2 regions of the Streptomyces caeni genome follow, and region 2 is predicted to be linked to the other one. Evidence: riboswitches for the same ligand, from Rfam matches in the RefSeq annotation. Region 2 holds a riboswitch; the other holds the start of a gene.
What was found. A riboswitch is a leader RNA that binds a small molecule or an ion and turns the genes downstream of it on or off. The one in region 2 is predicted to bind cobalamin.
Positions count from the first base shown of each region.

Region 1: linked by a shared signal. The riboswitch ahead of ACFSL4_RS06550 (ribonucleoside-diphosphate reductase subunit alpha) and the one ahead of ACFSL4_RS16525 (cobalamin biosynthesis protein) in region 2 are both predicted to bind cobalamin.

Region 1 covers NZ_JBHUDX010000016.1:63,130-67,116, reverse strand. The annotation lists gene ACFSL4_RS06555 (ribonucleotide-diphosphate reductase subunit beta) at 1-229, opposite strand, end outside; gene ACFSL4_RS06550 (ribonucleoside-diphosphate reductase subunit alpha) at 220-2,619, opposite strand; cobalamin riboswitch at 2,739-2,875, opposite strand; gene ACFSL4_RS06545 (GNAT family N-acetyltransferase) at 2,938-3,462, opposite strand; gene mctP (monocarboxylate uptake permease MctP) at 3,535-3,987, opposite strand, start outside.
Region 2 covers NZ_JBHUDX010000046.1:70,219-74,205, reverse strand. The annotation lists gene ACFSL4_RS16530 (cobyric acid synthase) at 1-823, opposite strand, end outside; gene ACFSL4_RS16525 (cobalamin biosynthesis protein) at 820-1,776, opposite strand; cobalamin riboswitch at 1,878-2,016, opposite strand; gene ACFSL4_RS16520 (DUF397 domain-containing protein) at 2,320-2,541, shown strand; gene ACFSL4_RS16515 (hypothetical protein) at 2,812-3,264, opposite strand; gene ACFSL4_RS16510 (helix-turn-helix domain-containing protein) at 3,306-3,987, opposite strand, start outside.

The DNA.
Region 1 (3,987 bases), on a different contig from region 2:
CGAAGAACGCGACCAGCCGGCCGATCAGGTGCCGCTCCGCGGGGGTGAGTCTGGCGAGGTCGGCGACGTCCGAGTGGAGGTCGACCTCCTCGACGGTCCAGGTGTTCTTGACGGCGTCCCGGTAGCGCTCGTAGAAGTCGGGGTAGCGCATGGGGCGCAGGGTCAGTTCGAAGCCAGGGTCGAGCAGGTTCGCGCTCTTCTTCGGCGGGTGGAGGGACATCACTGGCATGCCTCGCAGGACTCGGGGTTCTCAAGGGAGCAGGCGACCGCGCCGGGGTCCGCGGCGGCCTGCTGCACGGGGACGGCCGCCCGGGCGGCACGGGCGATGCGGGTCGCCGGGCGCGAGCGCAGGTAGTACGTCGTCTTCAGGCCCCGCTTCCAGGCGTATGCGTACATCGAGGAGAGCTTGCCGATGGTCGGCGTCTCCATGAACAGGTTCAGGGACTGGCCCTGGTCCAGGAACGGGGTGCGGGCGGCGGCCATGTCGATCAGCCCGCGCTGCGGGATCTCCCATGCCGTGCGGTACAGCGTCCGCACGTCCTCGGGGATCCAGGCGAAGTCCTGCACCGAGCCGTTCGCCTCGCGCAGCGCCTCCCGGGTGCGGGCGTCCCAGACGCCCAGCTTCTTCAGATCCTCGACCAGGTAGGAGTTGACCTGGAGGAACTCCCCGGACAGCGTCTCGCGCTTGAACAGATTGGACACCTGCGGCTCGATGCACTCGTACACACCCGCGATGGACGCGATGGTGGCGGTCGGCGCGACGGCGAGCAGCAGCGAGTTGCGCATGCCGACGGCCGCGATCCGTTTCCGCAGCGCCGCCAAGCGCTCCGGCCAGGCCGGTTCGACATCGTAGTGGTCGGGGTGCAGCACACCCTGCGCGGTACGGGTCTTCTCCCAGGCCGGCAGCGGGCCGTGGACCTCGGCGAGGTCGGCGGAGGTCTCGTACGCGGCGAGCATGATGCGCTCGGCGATACGGGTGGACAGCGCCTTCGCCTCGGGTGAGCCGAAGGGCAGGCGCAGCTTGAAGAACACGTCCTGCAGACCCATCACTCCCAGGCCCACCGGGCGCCACTCGGAGTTGGAGCGGCTCGCCTGCGCGGTCGGGTAGTAGTTGATGTCGACGACGCGGTCCAGGAAGGTGACGGCGGTACGGACCGTGGCGTCCAGCCGCTCCCAGTCGAGGTCACCGCTCGCCGCGTCGGCGAACGCGCCGAGATTGACCGACCCCAGATTGCAGACCGCCGTCTCCCCGTCGTGCGTGACCTCCAGGATCTCGGTGCAGAGGTTGGAGGAGTGGATGACGTGGCCCGGTCGTGCCGTCTGGTTGCCGGTGCGGTTGGCGGCGTCCTTGAAAGTCATCCAGCCGTTGCCGGTCTGGGCGAGCGTGCGCATCATGCGGCCGTACAGATCGCGGGCCGGGATGGTCCTGCGGGCGAGCCCGGCGGCCTCCGCCGCCCGGTAGGCGGCGTCGAACTCCTCGCCCCACAGGTCGGCCAGCTCCGGCACGTCGGACGGTGAGAACAGCGACCACGGCCGGTCGGCCTCGACCCGGCGCATGAACTCGTCCGGGACCCAGTGCGCGAGGTTGAGGTTGTGGGTGCGGCGGGCGTCCTCACCGGTGTTGTCCCGCAGTTCGAGGAACTCCTCGATGTCGGAGTGCCAGGTCTCCAGGTACACCGCGGCGGCGCCCTTGCGCCGGCCGCCCTGGTTCACCGCGGCGACCGAGGCGTCCAGGGTCTTCAGGAACGGGACGATGCCGCCTGAGTGCCCGTTGGTGCCGCGGATGAGGGATCCGCGGGAGCGGATGCGGGAGAACGACAGCCCGATGCCACCGGCGTGCTTCGAGAGGCGGGCGACCTGGTGGTAGCGCTCGTAGAGGGAGTCCAGCTCGTCCTTCGGGGAGTCGAGGAGGTAGCAGGACGACATCTGGGGGTGCCGCGTGCCGGAGTTGAAGAGCGTGGGGGAGGAGGGGAGGTAGTCGAGGCGGCTCATCAGCCGGTAGAGCGCGGCGACCTCGTCCACGGGCCGGGAGCCCGGCTCCGAGCCGAGCACCGTGTCCTCGGCGAGGCCGCAGGCGACGCGCAGCATGAAGTACTGCGGTGTCTCGACGGTCCTGCGGGTGATCGGGTGCCGCAGGAGGTAGCGGCTGTGCAGGGTGCGCAGCCCGAAGTAGCCGAAGCGGTCGTCGGCAAAGGGGTCCACGAGCGCGTCGAGCCGGTCGGCGTGCAGGCGCACGAACGCGGCGGTGCGGTCGGAGATGAGCCCTTCCCGGTGGCCGGCGGCGATGGACTCGGTGAACGAGGTGACGCCCTGTGAGGCGGCCTCGGCGCGGATCCCGATCGTCAGCAGCCGGGCGGCCAGCCTTGAGTAGGAGGGGTCCTCGGAGATGAGGCCGGCGGCCGCTTCCGTGGCCAGCTCGCGCAGCTCCGACTCGTCCGCATGCGCCGACCGGCCGCGCAGCGCGGCGGCGGTGACCCGGCCCGGGTCGGCGTCCGGAAGGTCGGCGGTCAGCTCGGTCAGGGTCCGCAGCAGCGCGGCACCGGGACCGTCCCTTTCGCCGGTCACCGCCGGTGTCGTGGACGCAGTCGCTGAAACCGGGTCGGCTGGCGCGATGGTCACGTAGGGCTCTCCCTCGCTCGGCACGGGGCCTTGCGGAGGGCGGGGCGGTTCACGAGCGCACGCGGCGTCGCGTCACCGGCCCATTCCACGAGGCCCGGACGTCAGGGCGCCGGGCCGGACGGCCGGGCGCGCTGTCGGCAGGTCCTCGGACTGACGCTCGTGCGCGCACACGGGGGCGAGCATGCACAAGTACACCGTTGCGGGACAGTTCCGGATTCGCACCGGATTCCCCTGCGGCGACAGCGAGCATGAGCATACATCTTGTGTCGGGGTTCGATGCCACCCCCAGATGTTGTGTCTTGTCGGCTTCGGGGTGCGTCAGAGGGGCAACTCATAGGTGAGGAGGGCGATGTCGAGGTGCGGGACGGGGGTCCAGTCGCGCCCGGGGGTGCGGACGAAGCCCAGGCGCTCGTAGATGCGGTGGGCGGTGCGCATCGTGCGCTGGGTCGACAGGACGATCCGGACACAGCCGTCCGTGGCCCGCGCCCGGTCGACGCAGGCGCGTACGAGGGCCTCGCCGATCCCCTGGCCCCGGGCCGCGTGGGAGACGGCGAGCATCCTCATCTCGGCCTCCCCGGGGCGGGCGATGTCGGCCATGGGGCCCCCGTCCGGCACGAAGGTCACCCCGCCGAGCACGCTCCCCCGGGCAGAGGGGACGCTCGTGCGCTCGATCGCCACCAGCACCTCCGCGGCGGCGGCCCGCTTGGCCACGTCCCTCAGCTCACCGAGGTACTCGTCGCTCTCCCCGAAGTCCAGGAGGCCGTCTCGCAGGTACGCCTGTGCGGTGATCTCCCCGAGCGTCTCGTAGTCCCCGGGTTCCGCCTGCCGGATCGCGATGTCCATGAGGGTCAGTGTGCAGGACGGGTACGACAACGGGCCGCCGGATCACTCCGGCGGCCCGTCCTCAGGTCCGGCTCAGTGTGCGGTGCCCGCCGTGGCCGGCGGCAGTTCCACCTGCACCCCGGGGTCGCCCGCGTCCGCCGTGTAGTCGCCCGGCTGGGTCTCGTCGACGCCTTCCGGAGCCTTGACCGCCTTCAGGACGAGGGTCAGCACCACGGTGACCGCGACGTTCAGCACGAACGCCGTCAGGCCGATGTAGCCGATCTCGCCGATGCCGGGGATCTCCTTCGCCGAGCCGCCGAAGTGCTTCTTGGTCGGGGAGGCGACGCCGTACGCGGCGACCGTGCCGTACACCATGCCGACCGCCCAGCCCGCCAGTAGCGCCCAGCGGTGGAACCAGCGGGTGAACAGGCCGCCGACCAGGGCCGGGAAGGTCTGCAGGATCCAGATGCCGCCGAGCAACTGGAAGTTGATGGCCACCGTCTTGTCCATCGTCAGGACGAAGAGCAGGGCGCCCACCTTCACCAG
Region 2 (3,987 bases):
TGAAGTTGGACATGAGGGGGACGGCGCACACGGCGACCCGCAGCACGTCCTCGCCGACCGGCGCGGCGATCCGCGACTCGCGCACGGCACCCCGGAGGGACACCTGCAGCCCGTCCTCCTCGTCGATCCCGAGGCCGTGCCGGAACGGCAGCACGCCGTACGTCCGCCGTCCGGTGAGCCCGTGCAGCATGTCGAGCCCCGGCTCCAGCAGTGAGACGTCGCCGCGGAACTTGTTGACGAGGAATCCGGCGACGAGCTCCTGGTCCTCGCGCGAGAGCAGCGCGACCGTGCCGAAGAAGGAGGCGAAGACGCCACCGCGGTCGATGTCGCCGACGACGAGGACGGGGAGCCGGGCGTTGCGGGCGATCCCCATGTTCACGATGTCGGTGCGCCGCAGATTGATCTCGGCAGGACTGCCGGCCCCCTCGCAGATCACCGCGTCATAGGTGCCCCGCAACTCGGCGAGGCAGTCCAGGACGGTGCCGAGAAGCTGCCGTTGCCGCCCCCCGTGGTACCCGCGCGCGCTCAGCTCGCCGACCGGCCTGCCGAGCAGCACGACCTGGCTGCTTCGCTCGCCGCCCGGCTTGAGCAGTACGGGGTTCATCAGCGCGGTCGGCTCGATGCGGCACGCCTGGGCCTGCATGGCCTGCGCCCGCCCGATCTCGGCACCCTCGCGGGTGACGAAGGAGTTGAGGGACATGTTCTGCGCCTTGAAGGGCGCGACCTTCACTCCCTGCCGTACCAGCCAGCGGCAGATCCCGGCGGTGACGACGCTCTTGCCGGCGTCGGAGGTGGTGCCGGCGACGAGGAGTCCGCCGCTCATGACGTCCGTCCCTTCGAGAGAAGCCGTCGGGCCATGAGGCGCCCGGCGAGGGTGACGCCGAGCGCGAGCCCGCTCACCCGGCGGGAGAGCCGTACCGCCCGTTCGATGTCGTCCGTGCGCACCGCGCTCCCCGCCACGTTGAGGACGGGCCGGTGCTCGACACGGCCCCCGTACGACAGCGTTCCGCCCAGCCGTACGCCCAGGGCGCCCGCGAACGCGGCCTCCACCGGGCCCGCGTTGGGGCTCGGATGCCGCGCGGCGTCGGCACGCCAGGCGCGCACGGCGCCGCGCGGGTCGGGGCCGGAGGCCGCGGTGAGGAGGGCGGTCAGCCGCGCCCCCGGCCATCCGGCGAGGTCGTCGAGCCGGGCGGAGGACCACCCGAACCGCCGGTACCGGGGCGAGGTGTGACCCACCATGGCGTCGAGGGTGTTGACGGCACGGAAGCCGACGAGCCCGGGCACACCGGCGACGGCTCCCCACACCAGCGCGCCCACCACGGCGTCGGAGGTGTTCTCGGCGACGGACTCCACGACCGCCCGCGCGATCCCGTCGGCGTCGAGTGCCTGGGGGTCCCGTCCGCACAGATGGGGCAGCCGCGCACGGGCGGCCTCGATGTCCCCTGCCTCCAGGGAGTGCCCGACGGCCCGCGCCTCCCGCGCCAGGGACGTCCCCCCGACAACAGCCCAGGTGGCGGCGGCGGTCAGGGCCAGGGACGCGGCGCGCGAGGGGCGCGCGGCGGACGCGGCCAGCGCCGCGGTCGCCACGGCGCCCCCGGCGCACACGGCGGTGTGCAGCGCGCCCCACCCGCGGTGGTCCCGCCACAACACCCGCTCCACGACGCCCGCGGCCCGCCCGAACGCGGCGACCGGATGCCCTCGGCGCGGATCGCCGAGCAGGAGGTCACCGAGGAGGCCGGCGGCGGCGCCGTACGCGAAGACGCGATCGGCACCCATCGGTTCAGCCGACCGTGGGGTCGGGCAGGGGGCGGGTACGGAACCTCGATCGGCAGCCGCGCATGGCGATATGTCCTCACTCAGGGTGTCCACGCCCTGGTTCGATGAGACCGGCGGTGAGAGTTCCTGGCTCCCGGGACGTTCCTTCCCGGTGACAGTGGCGGGACCGCGCCGGACTTGCACCGGCTTCCTCTCCTGCCGCCGTGGTGGCCCCGGCAGTCCACCACGCCTCCGGAACACCCGTCAACTGGGTCTTGACCTGCGACGCTGCGGTGTGCTGAGCCCCACACCGCTGAAATATCGTCAGCCACCCGAATCGGCGCTTTCTGCGCTCTTTCCGCGCGGAGAAGCTGGGAAGACTAGGGACGGCACTACGAACGAATCGGTATGACCAACGCGGAGAGCGCCGACGAGCGGCATTGGGTGATTCGTTGCGGGGAGACGAACCTGGTGTGGCCGGGCCTCTGTTGCCTGTGGCAGCGGTGGGACACGGCGCTCGGGAGCGTCACGGTGAGGACGCTGTGTCGGTGCGCTGACTGGTGAGTGGAGGTCGGTGTGATCGGCAGGGACCCGACGGGGCGGGTGTGGCGCAAGAGCAGTCACTCGGGAGGGGACAACAACGACTGTGTCGAAGTGACCGTGGAGACAGCGCACGTGCTCGTGCGTGACTCGAAACGGCGGGCCGGGCCGGTGCTCGTCTTTCGCCGTTCCGCGTGGTGTGGTTTGCTGGCTGGACTTGAGAACCCGGCGGCCGACGGTTTCTGAAGGGGCCGTCCAGAGGGCGGGAGGGGACCCGTATGGCAGACAGGGCCAGGGATGTCTCGGCACGCGCGGGCGGTCCCCGCACTCCGCGCCCGTCCTTGTCGGCGGCGGCCCCGCTGGCACTCTTCTCCCTGACCACGGGGGTGTTCGCGGTGGGCGTCGGAGCGCTCGCCGCGCTGCTCGTACCGGGATCCACGGCGCGGGCCCTGGTCTGGCTCGTGGTGACGATCGTCGCGGCCGCCAGCGCCGGCCTGTGGTGGGGCCTCACCCCCGTCACGGAGCGTCTCCGCGTTCTCGACCGGGCTGTGGCGACGGTTCGTCCGCGGGGCTCGGGGACCCGCTGAGCCCGGGGGCGCGCGGCGCCGACGAGCGGCCGCGCAGCGACCGGCCGACGCAGGCCGCGAGCGCGGTGACGGCGGCCGCGCCGAGCACCCCCACCACCGTCGTGGTCAGGGGGGTCAGAGCGTCCAGCGCGAGGCTGGGCGCCACCCGGGCGGACACGGCGATGCCGAACAGCAGGACGCTGCCGCACGCCGTGCCCAGCAGCAGACGGCCGCCCGGGAGCCGTGTGCCGTCCTCGCCGCCCGTGTGCTCCGCCTCATGGAGCGCGGGGGCGCCCTCGTGCGGCCCGGCGGGCCGCGGCGGGACGCCCGGCGGCCTGCCCGTCGCGACGAAGCGGAGCGTGCGCAGCCGCCTGTACCAGTCAGCGATCCCCAAGGCCGCCATGGCCCCTCCCCGTTGTCCGCCCGGGCCGTTCTTCCCGGGCTTCAGCTGTTGTCGAGACTCTCCTTGACCGCGTCGATCAGCTCGATCATCCGGTCACCGTCGTACGCCTTGTTGCTGATGTCCTCGAAGCACTCCTGGTAGCGGGACGTGAGGTCGAGGTCGTCCCGGTTCGCCACGCTGCCGGTGGCGCCCTCCAGATAGAGCAGGTCGTCGTCGTCCTTGAAGCCGAGCAGGGTGAAGGACCCGCCCATGCTGTAGTGGGCGCCCGCCGTGAACGGCAGCAGGCGCATGGTGACCCTGGGGTGCCGGGACATCGTCTTGAGGTGTTCCAGCTGACGTCGCATCACCCCCGGTCCGCCGATGACCCTCCGCACGACCGCCTCGTCCAGCACGATGCTCACGTCGGGCCCCTGCTCGCCGTCGAAGATCCGCTCCTGCCGGGTGGTGCGCAGCTCCGCCGAGCGCCGGGCCACTTCGGCGGTCTCGCGGGGTTCCAGCTGGGCCATCGTGTAGTCCTCGATCTGGAACAGCGAGTAGACGACCGACGGGTGGTAGAAGCGGATCGAGGTCGCGGCGCTCTCGTAGCCCAGGTACTGGGCGAACTGCGGCCGCACCATGTCGCTGTACGGCGCCCACCAGGACGGCCCCTTCGAGCCGCGGGCCGCCTCCTCCAGCTCGCCCACCAGCCCGGGGTCCGTCACCCGGTACAGCTGGAGCAGGGCG